One region of the Bilifractor sp. LCP19S3_H10 genome, then DNA from elsewhere that is predicted to be linked to it. Evidence: riboswitches for the same ligand, from Rfam matches in the RefSeq annotation. Region 1 holds a riboswitch; each other region holds the start of a gene.
What was found. A riboswitch is a leader RNA that binds a small molecule or an ion and turns the genes downstream of it on or off. The one in region 1 is predicted to bind cobalamin.

Region 2: it holds a riboswitch for cobalamin, as region 1 does, so the genes downstream of both, ACTQZS_RS12280 (Ig-like domain-containing protein) here and ACTQZS_RS00620 (FecCD family ABC transporter permease) in region 1, are expected to answer to the same signal.
Region 3: it holds a riboswitch for cobalamin, as region 1 does, so the genes downstream of both, ACTQZS_RS01525 (sirohydrochlorin cobaltochelatase) here and ACTQZS_RS00620 (FecCD family ABC transporter permease) in region 1, are expected to answer to the same signal.

What each region holds. Positions count from the first base shown of each region.
Region 1 is NZ_JBQKFT010000001.1:148,191-154,238, reverse strand. It holds gene ACTQZS_RS00625 (EAL domain-containing protein) at 1-3,778, shown strand, start outside; cobalamin riboswitch at 3,888-4,079, shown strand; gene ACTQZS_RS00620 (FecCD family ABC transporter permease) at 4,509-5,564, shown strand; gene ACTQZS_RS00615 (ABC transporter ATP-binding protein) at 5,565-6,048, shown strand, end outside.
Region 2 is NZ_JBQKFT010000018.1:1,775-7,822, reverse strand. It holds gene ACTQZS_RS12285 (ABC transporter substrate-binding protein) at 1-897, opposite strand, end outside; gene ACTQZS_RS12280 (Ig-like domain-containing protein) at 894-4,517, opposite strand; cobalamin riboswitch at 4,647-4,837, opposite strand; gene ACTQZS_RS12275 (C40 family peptidase) at 5,049-6,048, opposite strand, start outside.
Region 3 is NZ_JBQKFT010000001.1:368,059-374,106, forward strand. It holds gene rsmH (16S rRNA (cytosine(1402)-N(4))-methyltransferase RsmH) at 1-882, shown strand, start outside; gene ACTQZS_RS01525 (sirohydrochlorin cobaltochelatase) at 1,133-2,443, opposite strand; cobalamin riboswitch at 2,839-3,031, opposite strand; gene ACTQZS_RS01530 (homocysteine S-methyltransferase family protein) at 3,067-3,966, opposite strand; gene ACTQZS_RS01535 (homocysteine S-methyltransferase family protein) at 4,272-5,150, opposite strand; gene ACTQZS_RS01540 (hypothetical protein) at 5,310-5,567, opposite strand; gene ACTQZS_RS01545 (manganese efflux pump MntP) at 6,013-6,048, shown strand, end outside.

The DNA of each region.
Region 1 (6,048 bases):
ACTGGAAAGGCATTATATCAAGGTATATCTGCAGCCTGTGATCCGCACAATGACAGGACGGGTGAGCGGATTCGAGGCACTGGCGCGATGGGAAGACCCGGAGCTTGGAATGATATACCCAAACGTGTTTATTCCTGTTCTGGAAGAGGCCCAGCTTATCAACCGGCTTGACCGGTATATTCTGGAGCATGTTCTTTATCTCAGCCGTGACCGGATGGAGAACGGACTGCCGCTGCTTCCGATATCCATGAACCTTTCCGCCTATGATTTCGAGGTGGCGAACCCGCTCGATACGATTGAGAAACTAGTCAGCCGTTACCATGTACCGAGGAGCGTCCTCTGCTTTGAGATCACGGAACGGATCATGCTCCGCAACCGTCACAGCATGGTCAGGACGATTCAAAGGTTTCAGCAGGCAGGATATCAGATCTGGATGGATGATTTCGGAAGCGAATACTCGTCCCTGAATTCTCTTCATAATTTCCAGTTTGATGTGATCAAAATTGACATGGGATTTTTCAGTCATTTTGATGATCGAAGCCGGCAGATTATTACCTCCGTTGTAACAATGGCGAAAATGCTCGGGGTGGAGACACTGGCAGAAGGTGTGGAGACGCAGGAGCAGGTTTCTTTTCTCAAAAAGATCAACTGCGGTCGGATTCAGGGATATTATTACGGACGTCCGATGCGCTACGAGGATAGCGTGACGTATATCCATGGCAGAGGCATGCAGGTGGAGAGTCCGGAGGAAGCACATCTTCTCGACGCCGCAGAAGACATCAATATTATTTCGGATTCTCCTACTTCACTTTTTAGCTTTGATGGGAAAAATATTGTTCTTCTGCTCGAAAACGATGCGTATCGGAGAGAACTGAGAAGTACAGGTACGCAGAGTATGGAGGAGGCGAATGCCTACCTCAACGATGAGGGATCTCCAGTGAGAGACAGGTTTGTCCAGCTTTTGCGGAGAGCATTGAAGTCACATGCGGAAGAGAGCATGGTGTACGCAGACAACGGCCAGTATATGAAGGTAAATGTCCGGTGGATTGCGGGAGATGCGCGGCGCTGGGTCGGGGTGGCACATATCTACAATATCAGCAATAATGCCTCACTGCAATTTGCGAAAACCCTTGACCATACGCTGCGGAACATCTTCCAGCTGTACGAGGGATTTTATCTGATTGATCGTGGATCAGAAGAGGTGAAAATTCTCCGGTCCAGCCATCCGGAGATAAAATCTCGGGATGGCTTTTCTTCGATAGGAGCGTTTGTCCGGTACTTCAGGGATGAATTGATCTATCCGGACGACAGAGATCGTTTTCTTGCTTTTGTTCAGGCTGAGAATGCTGAGACGGAAGGTGGAAGTACAGATAAAGGGATCAGGGCAGAGATACTGCGTGTGCGGACCGCTGACGGGACATACAGGTGGGCGGTGTTTGAAGCGCTGGTTCTCTATAAGAGTAAAGCAAAAAATCTTCTTCTCTGCGAGCGGGAGGATATATGGGAGAGGAAAAGGGATAGGGATGCTCTTCTTCCTGAATTTTGTCAGTCGTTCGGAGTGCCGGGATACGGCACAGATCCGATGGAGGGGGTGAAGGATGGGGACCTGTTCCGGACACTTTGCGATACATCTCCTTATGAATTCTTCTGGATGGACAGACAGAGAAAGCTTTTGGGCGCAAGCAGAGAGTTTGTCAGGAGGATCGGGCTTTCCGACGAGAAGGACTATCTTGGCAAGACAGAATCAGAACTGGGATGGCATATCGATTCTGCCGCAGCGGAGTTGGAGGAGAAAAAAGTTCTGGAGATGGGCGTCAGGTCGACATCGGCCAATGAGCTGGTACTGACCGGAGGCAGACTCGACGGAATCGAGATTACCCGTGTTCCCTGGTACCATGAGAAGGAAATCGTGGGAATGATGGGAATGATCAGCGGTGATCGGGCAGAGGACAGAAAGAAGGAGGTGCGCCTGGGATTTGTCGACCGCGACACAGAGCTATTGAGTTTTCGCGGCGCGATAGAAGCCGGATTGATTTATGCGGATCAGTATCGGCTGAAAAAAATCGATTATACAGGACTTTTAATTGATGTTGCCGCATATGCCGAGGTGATGCGGGAAAGCGCCGAGAAGGCAAAGGTGATTCTGACCGAAATATCTGCGACACTGAAAAAACTGATGAATCCGGAATGGGCGATTGCGCGGATCGGGCTGTGCTGTTTTCTGTGCTTCTGCCGCAGGGATCATGGCGGAGATATTGAAGAGAAGATTGACAGGGTATCCGGAATGCTTCCGACGCTTTGGAGAAAGCTTGGTATTCAGGCTGATCCTGTTCTGGCACATGCGATTGTCTACGGGTCGGAGGTAATGAGCCTGGACGAGATGTTCGTGCTGCTGATCCGGAGGATCAGCAGCACGGAGAAGGCGGCTCATGGGGACAGCCCATATGTCGGGGATTACATTGACCTGAGACGTGAGGTGTTCGACAGCCTGACGGAACATGTCATTGTCAGTGATCCCAGAACATACGAGCTTGTATATATGAATCGTTCTGCCCGAAGGGATTTTGGAATAAAACCGGATGGCAGCCTGAACGGGTGCCGCTGTTATGAGGTGCTGGAAGGTCAGGATGTTCCCTGCGGCGACTGTCCGAATCTGTTGCTGCGGAAGGATTGTGCGTATGAGGCATCACACCTGAACCGGAGAAGGGGAGCAAAAGTACTGATTCGTTCTGCTCTGACAACATGGGAGAACCGGACGCTGAGGCTGACGGTCGAATTTGATATCAACAAGTATCTGCATGCAATAGCAAGGGATCACGAGCTGATCTATCAGGAGATGCGGGCAAATGAGGCAATTTCTCTTGGTATGGCGGAAGAGGATCCCGGAACAGGAATCGAGAAGACGATTGCATGTATCTCTGAAAATATGAGATCGGAGCGCTTCCTGATCTTTGAGGAACGTGATGACAATACGGTAAGTGCCACCTATGAATGGACGGCACCTGGTGTTTTTTCTCTGAAGGAGGAGCTGCAGAGTATTCCTCTCTCGGAATTGCGGGCGCTATATATGCGGTTTGCAACAGAACATGTGGTGATGGTCAGTGATATGGATGCCTTTCAGAAGGAAAATCCCGGTTTTTCCATGCGAATCCATGATGTCCGGAGCTTTATATCCGGGCAGCTGAAGATCCTGAATCAGACAGAAGGCTTTACGATGGTTATCAATCCGGCGGAGGACACCTTCCGTAACACCAGCGTGCTGCTCTCCACGCTGACGGATTTCATAGCAATTATGATTCGCAACAGGAACAGCGTGCACCAGCTGGAGAAACAAAGCATGATTGACCAGATGACGGGCGCCGGAAACCGGAGGGCTCTTGAGCGGCAGATCCGCGAGTGGAAGGGTGACGGTCTGCTTGGAGTGATTTCCGTTGACCTGAACGGACTGAAGAACACAAACGATACGGCGGGCCATCATGCCGGCGATGTGCTGATTTGCGAAACAGTCCGGGTTCTTCAGGAATGCGCAGGTGAAAAGTATGTATTCCGGACCGGCGGGGATGAATTTATTGTTCTGACGGAAGAGCTGGAGGAAAAGGATATCAGCCTGCTGATACGGCATATGCGTGAGAACGCAGCAAATAACGGGATCAGTATGGCGATTGGATATGCAGTCTGCCGCGGAAAGGTTACGGACTTTGATGCGCTGCTCACCAGGGCGGATTTCAATATGTATAAGGACAAGGGACATAGTTTCCGCAGAAGGCGGAATGATTGAAGGGCTGAAGGAAAGGCATATATCCGCGATGCGGTTTATTTGACACTTTTCGGCCGGTATCGTATAATCGTTGCAGACAATTGAAGAGAGGCCTTTCAGTGCATCCGATTTTCTGCACATGCCTGACAGCAGGAGTGCAGAGGATCTGTATGAGAATAGAGAATCAGGTGAAATTCCTGAGCGATCCGGTCACTGTGAGCAGCAAACCATTCCGTTATGTCATTGTGTCCTAGAGCATGAGAAGACAGGAACCGGTGCTTGAGCTGTCAGCCAGGAGAACTGCTGAGAGGTTTGTAGATATGCTTCCGAAGAAAGCAGATTCTGATGACCTGGAGGCTGCCGGATTGCCGGCTGAACCGATTGAGACAGGTTAATTATTCAGGACGAATGCTTCGGCATTCGTCCTTTTACTGTATAAGCTCTTCGAAAACGCAGACAGGATCGTCACGCGCGAAGCGTGTGTAAGAGACTGTATGCGATTTCGAAGGCAACAGGTATGAGGATGAAGCGCGAACGCGCGAAATCCGAATATGCGCGGGCAGTGAGCCACATCCGCTCACACAAAGTGTGAAGCGGTGGGGCGAACGCCGCGACAGACCGACGAAGTCGGTCACCTGTAGGATTGCGGGAGTGCGAAGCACGGAGCAATCCGTAGCTTATACAGTGTGTAGCACGATGTATAGGGTGATTTGTTGTATAAGATCATTGAAGTTGAAAGGCATGCTTACGAATGATGGGTGATAATGAAATCAGCAGCTATCACGCTGAGAATCTGAAAAGGAGAATGCGATACACAGCGGTCTTTGCCGTTCTGGCAGCTGCGTTTCTGGTCGTGACCGTAATCAATATCAATACCGGTAACGTTGATATTTCGATTGATAAGATTTTGAAAGCTGTTTTTCTCCGAAGCGGGTCAAGAGATGATATGAATATCATCTGGAAGATCCGTTTGCCGCGGATTCTGATGGCGGCTATTCTCGGAGGGGCGCTCTCCCTGTCCGGATTTCTGCTGCAGACATTTTTCGAGAATCCGATTGCAGGTCCTTTTGTGCTCGGAATATCTTCCGGCGCAAAACTGATTGTCGCGTTTCTCATGATTCTTGTGGTGGCCAGGCACGGAGCGGTGTCCTCCTGGGCCATGATCCTTGCCGCGTTCGCGGGGTCTCTTGTGTCAACCGGCTTTATCCTGCTGGTTTCCCGGAGCGTGCGGAATATGTCGGCACTGCTGGTTGCAGGAATCATGATCGGGTATATCTGTACTGCGCTGACGAATCTCCTCGTTACATTTGCCAGTGATTCGGATATCGCCAATCTTCACAACTGGTCTCAGGGAAGTTTTTCGGGTATGACCTGGGACAATGTCCTGGTGGGCGGAATCATCATCGGAGCTGCGTCTGCTCTGGTATTCCTTCTCGCGAAGCCGATTGGTGCCTTTCAGCTTGGCGAGGCCTACGCGCAGAGCATGGGGGTTAATGTAAAGCAGTTCCGTGTGGCCCTCATCCTGCTGTCCAGCATCCTCTCTGCAACGGTGACGGCATTTGCCGGTCCGATTTCTTTCGTGGGAATCGCGGTGCCCTTCCTGATCAAGCGTGCGCTGAACACGGCAAATCCGGTCGTGGTCATCCCGGCCACCTTTCTTGGAGGCGCCGTCTTCTGCATGGTCTGTGATCTGATCGCAAGGGTTGCATTTGCGCCGACTGAACTGGAAATCAGCACGGTGACCTCGATTTTCGGAGCACCGGTCGTGATCTTTATGCTGATACGGCGGCAGAAGGGAAGAAGATAAATGGAGAAGGTACAGAGCGAGGAAAAATATTATCTCCACCTGGAGGGTCTGTCGGTCGGGTATAACGGGAAGCCTGTGATCCGCGATATTGAGATCGGAATCCGGCGCGGTGAGATTGTTACACTGATCGGGCCGAACGGAGCGGGAAAATCTACAATATTGAAAAGCATCACGAGACAGCTTTCTCTTGTGGAGGGAGAGGTCGTTTTTGATCTGAAGAATTTGTCGGATTATTCGTTCCGAGAATTGTCTTCGCGTATGGCTGTTGTCCTGACGGACCGTCTGCATCCGGAGCTTATGACCTGTCACGATGTGGTCGCGACCGGAAGATATCCTTATACGGGGCGGTTGGGACGACTGACGGAAGAGGATGAGCGGAAGGTCGATGATGCGATGAAGGCGGTTCAGGCACAGGAGATTGGAAACCGCGACTTTAACGCGATCAGTGACGGGCAGAAGCAGCGGGTACTGCTCGCAAGGGCGA
Region 2 (6,048 bases), on a different contig from region 1:
CTGCTCTGCAAAATGAGCAAACGCCGCATCCTCTTTATTTACCATCGCTCCGTAGAGTTTAATCCATTCTGTGCGACCCAGCGCCTCTGATTCATAGCTGGAACGGTCGATAAACACCGGAATACCGATGCTCTCTATCATTTCCTGCACTTCCGGGTTATGCAGAATCATCGTGGATTCAATAGCAAGATCACAATTCTTTTCTACCATGATCTCATAATCCGGCTCGCTGTATTTTCCGGCAAAGACAATAGAGCCATCCTCCATAGCTTTCCTGGCTGCATCAATAGTCCAGTTATCCGCCTCAATCCCGCACATGGTAACAACATCCAGGCTGTCCAGCGCGCAGAACAGCGACATGGCCGAAGTCGCCGCCAGATAGATATTATGCGGCTGCTTGATGACCGTAATATCCTTGGACAGCCCGTCCGGAGCTTCTTTTCCGTCGGGCACCAGAAGGTAATCCCCACTTTTCGGAACGGACAACAGCTTATAGCCATCTTCATAGTAATAAACGTTAAAGCACGTCGCATACTGAAGGACCATAGTCCCGGTGTACGTCAGACCTTTTATTTTAGGGGCATTGTCCGGGTCGTTGACCGTCTCCAGGGTAGTTTCCGCCTCCGCTTCTGACGCTTTTGAAGAAGCGGTTCCCGCTGAAGACGTATTGACAGCCTCTGAGGAAGAAGCGGTCGAAACCGTTTCTCCTGTCTCTCCTGCGGAACCGGAGGTAATGTTTTCTGAATTTTCCGCTGTTTCAGAAATGGAACTGCTCTGTGCTGTTCCGGAAGATGCGGACATTGCAGCCCCGGAGGATGCGCCACATCCGGATATCAATACTGAAGCCGACAGCAGAACCGGGATCCATTGTTTCCAGAATCTATTTCTTTTTTTCATTTCTTCACGCTCTTTTCCGCTGTCAGTGCCTCAACAGCCTCTTTTTTCTCCTGCTCCGATGCGCTGTCCGTTACTTTTTTATACAGATCTTCTGCCTGATCCTGTGCATCGAAAATGATTCCGTATACCTTGTACCATTCTGCCTTTGCCAGATCATTCTTCTCATCTGCGCTTCTGTCCACAAACATGGCCATGTTCATCTGAACCGCCTGAGAGGCGAGCTTTTCAAAGGATTTCATATCCTCATCCGCGTTCTTTTCTTCCTTCGGGAGGATCTTCGAGGACTCTATCGTGAAATTCGTTTCCTGCTTAATCAGTGTTTTCAGATCCCATTTATCATAGGTGCCCGCCTGATAGATCTTTCCATCCTCACCGTCTTCTTTTTCCAGCGCAGAACGGACGGATCCATCTTCGATATCGTTATCTTCCACACCCAGGGCTTTAATATCCTCTGTTTTGCCAAGCTCTGACAGTATTTTCAACGCCTCCGGAGACGTGACAAAGGTCTTGTCCGCAGGCTGACGGATGATGATTACATCCTTCTCCAATCCGGCAGGAATTTCCTGGCTCTCAGGAACAACAAGATACTTTACAATAGGATTGGTGTAAAGCTTCTCCTCTTTCTCTTTCGGACTCGCCGCAGAAGAGGTGGAGCTTACGGATTCTTCCACGTTATCTGTCTCTGCATCGGCAGATTTCTCTGAGGAATCTGTCGATTTTGTCTTCCCGCTCTCCGAAGTGCTCTCATCTGTCTGTTCTGCCTCGTCAGAGGTATCGGTCCTTGCAGTGTCCGCAATCAGATTTACCTCAATCAGATAGATGTCATTTTCATAATTAAAAACTTTTAGTTTATTGGAATAAGTAATTTTCGTCTCGCCGGTACTCTTGATTCCTGTTATCTCAGGTGCCTTCTCATCCAGTGCTTTTGTGGAATCCTTAACAGAAGTTCCGGTCTCGCTGCTGCCGGATTCCCCGATATACAGGGTATAATCAATCCAATGCTCCGCCGACATGGCTGATGTCAGAGCACTGATTGCTGTATTTCCATTCAGATTCACCGGTATGGTAAATGTGTTGGAGCCGTTATAGGTTCTTCCTCCCACACGGACTGCCGTGTAGCTGGACGTTCCTCCGTTTGCTCTGGAGAAGGTAATCGTCGCATATGCCTGTCCGTTTACGATCTCTACTTTACTGCAGGAGATAACTGCTCTGCCGGAACCTCCAGAGTAAGAGAAGCGGTACTTACCCACTGCATTTCCGCCGCTGGTTGCACCCTTTGCGCTTTCTGCTGTTTTTGTTGTGCTGCCGAATGAAGTATTCTTTCCACTGCCTGAGCCGCCCTGGCTGCCGCTTCCTCCCTGTTGCTTTCCGGTTCCGTCCGTTACCGGCTTATAAGGATCCGACTGCCAGTCCATAGCCTCACAGGAAATAGTCATATTCGACTGATCCAGCGTAATCGTCCGCGCATACCATGCGTTCCTGTTTTTGGAAAGCGCTGCCAGAGAAAATATTCCGTCTTTTTCTGTCACAGGAATTACAAACTCGTATTTTCCGCTCTGATTCACAGAATAACCGATTCTGGCTGCGCTGTCTGATTTTGCCGCATCCGCCTGAGATCCCCTGAACAACTGCGTATAGGATGTTCCGTTCAGCGCAATTCTGAGCTTCCGATTATTCTCCGTTCCTTCCAGTGAAGCAGAGACGATCTTAAACATTGCAGGGGTCTTTTTAATTGTCAGCGCTCCTCTCCTGAATCCGCTTCCCTGCGTTTTTTTCTTCAAGGTAAGAATAACCTTATCTTCTGTAGTGTCCGCCGCCGTGTAGGAAACACTGGAAGATTCATACCCGTCCGCGGATGCGGAAATGGTGTAAGCAGCTCCTACGGTCAACGAATATTTTCCCTCCTTCGCAGAGAATGTCTGGCTTCCTTCCGCAACGGTAACATCCGCGGGAATGGCGTTACCATTCTCATCCTGCACGGAGACGGAGAGATTCATCTTTTTATCTTCAGTGCAGAAAGTAATATCTTTATAAGTTTTCCAAATAACCCTCCCTTCCATACCGGTGTTTCTGCCGGAAAATGTCATGGGCGTATTCAGCTTTACCGGAATCCAGGCCGCACTTACAGTGGAACCATCGATTACCTCCAGGCTTGTCGGAATTGTCCTGACCTTGTCATTCAGGAGATTGGCGAGCTCCTTCTTCACTTTCCCAGGATCTATTGTATTTTGCTCATAACCGGCCGCCGCGCCGATATATACGTGAGTATATTTCGAGCTGGTAAAGTAAATATGCGCTTTTGCCTTTCCATCCTTTACGACAATCTGGTCATAGTAAACTTTTTTTCCATTCGCTGATATAGAAATCGGTTCATTACTTCCCGGATAATCTCCGTCCGGCAAAGTTGTGGTGTTATCAAATTCCGGCTGTGCTGTATTTTCCAGATTAACTGTAAAGCTATAAGAAAACCATTTTCCCATCGAAGGGTTATAAGCGGAAAATGTCATTTCCGAATTCAGCGCAACCGGAACTGTTACCTGTCCTCCGCTGAATTTATAGAATCCTGCCGAAGTATTCTCCGTCTCCGCGTCCGCTTTTCCCGATGCAGTTCCGTCATAGTAGGTAGTAAATCCGGAAGTTGCGGTCAGTATCACATACGCCTTTCCGCTATTCACCAGAATCTTATCGCAGGAAAGTATTTGCTTTCCCTTGCGGTTCTTCGGCATTTTCTGGTCTGCAGGCTGATACGTCCCATCTGCAAGCGCTGTACTGTTATTATAGGAAGCCCGTACATAACTGCTTTCTCCATCTGAAGTGGCCTTTTCCGATGCAGATCCCTGTTTTCCGCCATCTGCCGCAGAAGAATTCTCTTTGGCAGCCTGCACCGTTACAAGCAGAGATGCACTGCGCCCGCCGTCTGTGGTCGTTACAGTAATCTTTGCAGTACCTTCTCTGCCTGCAGTCAGTTTTCCGTCTGCATCTACTTTTACTACGGATTCGTCCTCAGATTTCCATGTGACCGTATGATCGGCTGCATCCGCTGGCGTGATCTCAGCGGTCAGCTGATCCTGTTCAGCATCTCCTGCTACCAGAAGAAGCGCATCTTTTCCCTCTTTATTTTTAGCTATCTTATTCCGGCTGTCCTTAATTGCAACAGCAGTCACGGAAATTCTACCTGTATTCTGGCCGGAGTCCTCCGTACTTTCAGCTGCTTTTGTGTTCTTTTCCTCAGCCTGCGCATCAGTTCCTGTTGCCGCGCTGTCTGCAGCAGCCGTGTCAGAACTTCCTGCTGACGAAGCAGGAACCTCTGCTGCAGAAGAAGGTGTATCTGTCACAGAATTCTCCACTGTCTGTGCATTTTCAGACTGCTTCTGTACGGTATTCACGACTTCCGCAGAAACACTCTGTTCCTCTGCAGTCTGCTCTGCCTGCGCCTGTACCGGCTGGCTTTCCTCTTCCCTGTGATTGTCCTGTTCTGCCGGTACCTGATTATTTTCCGCTTCTTGTGTTGCAGCAGTTGTACTGTCTGGTACTCCTTCGTCAGCAAGTACAGGTGACGTCATAGAAAGCGCCATGGACGCAGAAAGAATAAAGGTCAGTAATCTGCTTCGTAATTTCATACAACTTTTCCTCCTCAAAAAAAAGCATGCACCGGGAAAGCGCATGCCAAAAAGAAATATTCTGAAAACGAACGCTCTGTTCGTCCGGAAAATTTCTCTGAAGATTCTGCTTTCCCTGGAAGCACAATCGGGTTCTATGGATTATCAGCAGGTTTCCTGGCTTGCAGTTCAGACACTTCCCGCGCCTTCTCGCATTCCCTTATGCAATGCAATGACATTCAGCGGTTAGCTCGCTGCTTACAGTGACCGGATCGCTCAGGTTTTCCACCTGATTTCCTATTGTCCGTCAAAGAGACGGCACTGATAATCATCTGCCTGTTTTCTTATTATAGCGGATTACTGATAAATTACAACCGGTAAAAAAGTCTATGCCGCAAATATATAAATCAGTATCCGACATAAATGATACATCCGACGCAGAACAGCCAGACAGGATCAAATACCTGTCTGGCTGTTAATAAATACTCCACTCGAAATAGATATCTCTATGGATCTTCATGCTCCAGAGAGTACGATGCGTGATGAATGAGATTAATAGATCATTCTGCGAATGGTAACGATCGGCTCGAATGCCGGATTGCTCTGAGTGATGATTCCGAGAGACTCATCCGCCGCATGAACGATCATGTTGTTTCCAATATAGATTGAGGTATGGCTTCCGTAGTTGATAACGTCGCCGGGCTGCATCTCACTATAAGATACGGCAATACCCTCATTCGCCTGTGTATAGGTCGTGCGGCTCAGTGAAATGCCGAAGTGTGCGTATACCTGCTGAACAAATCCGGAGCAGTCACATCCGTTTGTCAGTGAAGTTCCGCCCCATACATATGGATTTCCCACGAACTGAAGCGCATAATTTACAACATCCTGACCGCTTACTCCACTCGCTGTCGAGGCCGAAGAGGAGGTGCCGGATGAAACAGACGATGAAGCAGAAGAACCATTGTCATAGGAGGTACTGCTGTCTGCAGTACTTGTGTCTGTTGTAGTTGAACTACTCGTGTCTGCAGCACTTGTATCCGCAGTACTTGTATCTGCAGCGCCTGCATCTGCAGAAGAGCTGTCTGTTCCCGCAGAAGTATTCGCGGATGATCCGCCGGCTTCCGCAGAGGCATTTGCTGTCTGAGAAGCCGCCTGCTGTGCCGCTGCCTGCTGTGCTGCTGCCTGTTCAGCCGCAGCCTTCTGCGCTGCTTCTGCAGCTGCTTTTTGCTGGGCCTCCTGCTCAGCCTTCGCATTCTGTGCTGCTTCTTTCTGAGACTGCAGTTCGGAAATCTGAGCGTTCTGTTCCTGAATCAGGGAATAATACTCATCCGCCCTGTTCTGAGCATCCGAAAGCAGGGAATCCAGATCCTCTCCCTTTGCTTCCGCGTCCGACTTCAGAGATTCCAGGTTCTCCTTAGCGCCTTCCAGCTCCTGTTTGGAAGCTTCCAGAGAAGATTTCTGAGAAGTTTCCTGTGCCTTCAGCGTCTTTACCTTTGATACAGTCTCGGTATATGCCTCAAGCTCCTCTCTGTCGTACTTATACAGGGAC
Region 3 (6,048 bases), 220 kb from region 1:
GATGTGCTGAAGATCCGTCCCGGCATGACCGGACTCGACTGCACGCTCGGTTACGGAGGTCACAGCTCACGCATGCTGGAGAAGCTGGAGGGCACAGGTCATCTCTATTCGCTGGATGCCGATCCTCTGGAAATCCGAAAGACGGAGGCACGGATGCGCGCCAGAGGCTTCGGGGAGGATATTTTTACCCCGATCCACATCAACTTTGCGAATATCGATCAGGTCTCCGCCAAGTACGGTCCCTTCGACTTTGTTCTGGCGGATCTCGGTGTCTCCTCCATGCAAATCGACAACCCAGAGAGAGGCTTTTCCTACAAGACAGACGGTCCCCTCGATCTTCGTTTTGACCCGGAAAAGGGAGAACCCGCTTCCGAGAGGCTGAAGCAGCTCACGAGGGATGAACTCGCGGGGCTTCTCATCGATAATTCCGACGAGCCATATGCAGAGGAAATCGCCGATGCTGTTCAGCAGGCACATCGTCGTAAACGCCCGCTGGAAACCACCACGGACCTTCGCCTTCTGATCGAGGAGGCGCTGACGCAAACCCGTCAGCTTCGCCATTCGCCCAGGGACGAACAGGACGAAGCAGTGAAAAAATCCTGCGCCCGGGTCTTCCAGGCACTCCGCATCGATGTGAACAGTGAATTTGAGGTTCTCTATGCATTCCTGGACAAGCTGCCCTCCGTGCTGAAACCCGGAGGCAGAGCTGCCATTCTCACCTTCCACTCCGGTGAGGACCGCCTCGTCAAACAGTCCTTTAAGCAGGGCGCCCTTGACGGCCTGTACACCGAAGTCAGCCGGGATGTCATCCGTCCCTCCCGTGAGGAATGCTACCGGAATCCGAGAGCACACTCCACAAAGCTGAGATGGGCGATCCGTTAATCCGGTATCCGGCTTTCACGCGTCCATTTTACACGCATACGGTTTCCGAACCCTCATTTTTCGCGTATCCGGCTTACGCGCGTTCATTTTACGCACATACGGTTTTCGCACCTTCATCTTTCGCGCATTCAGCTTTCGCACGCCCATTTTTCGTGCATTCACATATTCATGCCCATCCCTACGACAGAAGAAGCGTCCGGCACATGCCGGACGCTTCCTCTGTTTTACTGATATGTCTCACTGATATATCTCAGTTTGCCTCAGAAGAACTTGTAACTGTGGCGTCGCTGTCCATTGCGGCCTTTGTATGGCTTACATAGATCTGCTCGATATCCGGAATTCTTCCCATTCCTTCGAGCTGAGCATCTACGCTGTCAAAGAAGCCGGATGCATTGAACTGGCTCTTCCAGGAATCAGAATCATCGCCTGCCATATCGTTATTCGCATGATCACCTGCTACAACCATCAGATCACGCAGAATTACCTTCTTGTATCCCGCGTCATGTACCTTCTGGATAACCGCGGAGCACTCGGTATCTGCCGGCTTGCCCTCAACGGTTCCGATGAATACGTTCTTGTAACCGAGATCATTCATTTCTGTCTGCATCTGATCATAGGTGATATTCGCCTCATGAGAGGTTCCGTGACCCATGAATACAAACGCTGTTCCGTCAGCGGCAGCCGCGTCAAGGCTGTCATATCCTGCCTTCTCTACCGCTGTAGCAGTAAGAATCTTTGCGACGTTCTGCTTGTCCTCGTTTACTACGCTCGTGTCACTTCCTACCTCACCCAGAAGCGGCTCAGCGATTTTCACGGAATCAAATTTATCCGCGTATTTGCTGACGGTTTCTGTCAGCTCGTCATACTCCGCACCATGCATCAGATGGGTCGGCTGAATCAGCAGATTCTTCACGCCGTTGTCCACCGCTCTCTGAAGTGCCTGATCCATGTTGTCGATCACCTCATTATCACGCGCCTGAATGTGATTGATGATGATCTGCGCCGTGAATGCACGTCTTACAGACCAGTCGGGATACGCTGCCTGGAGAGCCTTCTCGATTCCGCCGATATCCTGCACACGGCTGTCATTATAGGAAGTTCCGAAAGAGCATACAAGAATCTCGTTTTCTCCGATTCCGTCCTCGTTGAGCGGATCATCCTTGGAGGCATCGCCGGTATCTCTTCCGAAATAATCCGGATCTGCAAACTCTCCCTCTACCAGAGCCTTCTGTGTATCCGTCAAAGCGTCCCAGGCCTCCTTTGCCGCCTTGCAGTCCTCGTCCGTAGTGTCTGTTCTCTCCTGCACATAGATCTTGTCGATCAAAGCGGCTACCTTGTCCGCTGCTGCCTGATCCGCAGATACAGAGGAGGAAGAAACCGTCTCTACTTCTTCAGAAGAAGAGGCTGCCTCTGTAACCTCCGCTGTCTCTGAAGACGTGGAAGATGCACTCGAAGATGCTGCGGATGCTGACGATGCTGCGCTGCTTGCGCTGCCACATCCGGCAATCATGGACCCGGTCAGAACCGCGGTGCATAATAATGTTACGACTTTCTTTTTCATCATGTTTCTCCTTTTTGTAGAATAATCTATATCAAGGGGCAAAACGCCCTTCGATACCATAGCACAGAACATAAACGAGATAAAACACGCTGCGCGAGTTTTATCTCGCTATCGCGACGCTCGCCGCACACGAATACTTCGCATTCGGCTGCGGCTCACTGTTCGCGTAAAAAAGAGTGACCGCCTTCTCAGAAAGCAATCACTCCGTATCTGCATATAAAAGAAACATCTGCTGAAATCCCGGATCCTCCTGACGGTCACGCTCCATCCAAAGAAACGGTATCCATAACCGCACGCCAAAGAGCGCATATCTGCAAACCAGCCGGATCACACCAGAACTCACTGATGCAACCATCAATATTCTTATGCAAACAGACTCTGCTTTCATCGGAAGCAAATCTATCGTCTTCTCAGCAGGTTTCCTGACTTGCAGCTCAAATGCCTTCCTGCGCCTTCTCATACTCCGTTGACCGGAATACAATGGACAATGCATCTGGCTCACTGCTTACAGTGACCGGATCGTTCAGGTATTTCACCTGATTCCCTATTACCCTCCATAAAAGCGGCACTGAAAAGATATGTTTTAAAGACTTTTTCTATTATATGAAATCAATTACAAAATGTCAAATCGATCCAATAAATGATTGACCGGAAATCATCTTCTTCAAAAACCGGATATGCTCCGGCTCTGTCCCGCAGCAGCCTCCGACAATCCTGGCGCCGGCATCTGTCAGCATCTTCATCTGAGACGCAAAAGCTTCCGGCCCGAGACTGTAAATCGCATTCCCCTTCTCGTCAATCTTCGGCATTCCCGCGTTTGGCTTCGCGATAATCGGAATACTGCAGTTCTTAGCCAGATATCGGATGATGCTCTCCATCTGATCCGGTCCGCTGCAGCAGTTCAGTCCCACTGCTACGGCGCCCATCGCCTCCAGAACGGCCGCGGCATCAAAGATATTTCCGTCAAAAAAGCACTTTCCATCCGCGTATACGGAAAACGTGCACATCACCGGAAGATCACAGACAGACGAAACCGCATCCAGCGCAATCGAAGTCTCATCCGCCGACATCATCGTCTCGATTACAAAGAGATCCACGCCGGCATGATACAGAATCTCTGCCTGTTCCCGATAGATCTCGAAAATTTCCTCATAGCTGGCATCTCCGCCAGCGGAATCCGGCACCATTCCCGTAGGTGCCATATCTCCCGCTACCAGAACACGGCCCTTCGACACCTCCTGTGACAGCCCGAGCAGCTTTTTGTTCATCTCTTCGGTCCCGTCCGCAAGTCCGAAACCGCCCAGAACCTTCCGGTTTGCGCCAAACGTCGGCGCGTAAATCACATCCGCTCCCGCTTCGATAAATTCTCTCTGAAGATTTTGAAGCACCTCCGGATGCTCCAGAACCCAGGCCTCTGTGCTGATTCCCTTCGGCATCCCGCGCAGCGTCAGATTTGTGCCTGTTGCTCCATCAAGACAGACGATCTTGCTATCTGTAAGTTCCCTGAATTCAGTTTTGTTCATGATTAGCCTCACTTTATAGACATTGTGGTGCCCCGCTTACAGGCAGTCGATAGATGATGAACGAGATAAAACACGCTGCGCGAGTTTTATCTCGCTATCGCGACGCTCGCCGCACACGAATACTTCGCATTCGGCTGCGGCTCACTGTTCGCGTAAATAAACGCCCAAAGATACATTGCGCCACAAACTTTTAAGCTGCGGATTGCTCCGTGCTTCGCATTCCCGCAATCCTGCAGGTATTCGCATTCTCACATTGCCTCGCCGCTTCTGTGCCGCTTATACCATGTTTTTTACGACATGTCCGTTTACTTTCGAAATTCCTCCGCAAGTCTCCGGATATATGCCGGGGTAGTTCCGCAGCATCCTCCGATCACCGACGCTCCTGCGGACACAAGTTTCTTCATGGACGAAACGAACTGGTCCGGACTGATTTTGTAGACCATCTGCCCATTTGCGCCCCTTTGCGGCAGTCCCGCATTTGGCTTCGCAACAATCGGAATATGAACCATTTCGGAGACAGATGAGATCATTTCTTCCATCCCATCCGGGCCATCACAGCAGTTAATGCCGTAGGCATCCGCGCCTGCCTTCTCCGCAAGCGGCCCGCCCTCGAAAATATCTCCGCCGTAATAGGCACTTCCGTTTTTTCGCACCGTGAGCGTACAGATCACCGGAGAGGAGCATACGGATCTGACTGCTTCTACCGCAGTCACCGCGTCGAGCACGGCCAGCATACTCTCCACGGCAAAAAGATCACAACCCGCTTCATACAGGACCTTTGCCTGCTCACGATACGCCTCAAACATTTCCTCCCGGCTCCCGTCTCCGCCGTATTCCTTCAGAATCATGCCCGTGGGCGCCAGATCGCCGGCGATCAGAGCCTTTCCTTCTGACGCGTGCCGGGAGATTTCGAAGAGTTTCCGGTTCATCTCTTCTGTATGTTCCGCAAGACCAAATCTCTTCAGCATAATGCGGTTCGCACCAAAGGTCGGTGCATAAATGATTTGAGAACCCGCCTCCACATACTCCCTCTGAAGTTTTTCCACATCATCCGGATGTTTCAGCGCCCACTCCTCCGTGCAGCATCCATGAGGCATCCCCATGCGGTAGAGATTCGTTCCCATTGCACCGTCCAATATAACGATGCCCTTCTGTGTCATCCGTGTAAAATCATTCTCTGTCATAATTCCTCTATTCATTGAACGAGATATATGCGCTCTAAAAGGTTCCTCCATAACTGCAGCATTTCCATTACTACAACTATTACTATCGCTGCAACATAACCACAATTACAACCATGATAATGCAACAGCCTGAAATCCTGCAACAATTACAGAAAAACCTTACAAGGTGTAGGTGAGCCCCTTCTCCTCCAGCATTCTCCGCATATCCTCAACGGACCACGAGGTGATCTCACCGTTTTCCCGGCCTCCAAGTGCTTTTCCGTTCACTCGGATCTTTCCATCTTCCTTGGCCAGAACCGACCACATATTCTTCAGAAGCGCGTCGGAGGTCTTCCTGCCGATCCGTTCCTCGCGGGAGCGGGCCTTCAGGTAAGCCCAGGATTCATAAGGGAGAAGGATTGTCTTTTCCTCATTCATGTCTGAAATCCTTTCTTCAATAATCATGCGTCAATATAATGCATCGATGACATCATCGATATTAATCCATCATATTCCATACAAATATTTTCTGCAAGCAGTGAAAGAAAGTCCGGCCATATATATTAGAATTGACTAATCGTGTGACAAAATGATAGTATCTACAAAACACAAAACCGTGAGGGAGTAGTTGGCATGGGCTGTGACTGCGGAAATTGATGGACCGCGGATACTTATCTTATCCCATGCAGCAAGTCAACATACTGGCCGTTTCGGCCTGGCTTGCTTTAATCGGCGAGACTCATGTAAGCGATGTTGCTGTACATGGGTCAGACTGCAGGTATATACGCCCGGGTACAGCGCGAACTGTATCCGGGCGTTTTTCTGATGGGATGAAGAGAAACAAAAACGGCCGGACGGATAGAAATGAGGAGTGGAAGTCAGGATGGGAAGTATGATGAGCTTTATCTTAAACAGTATC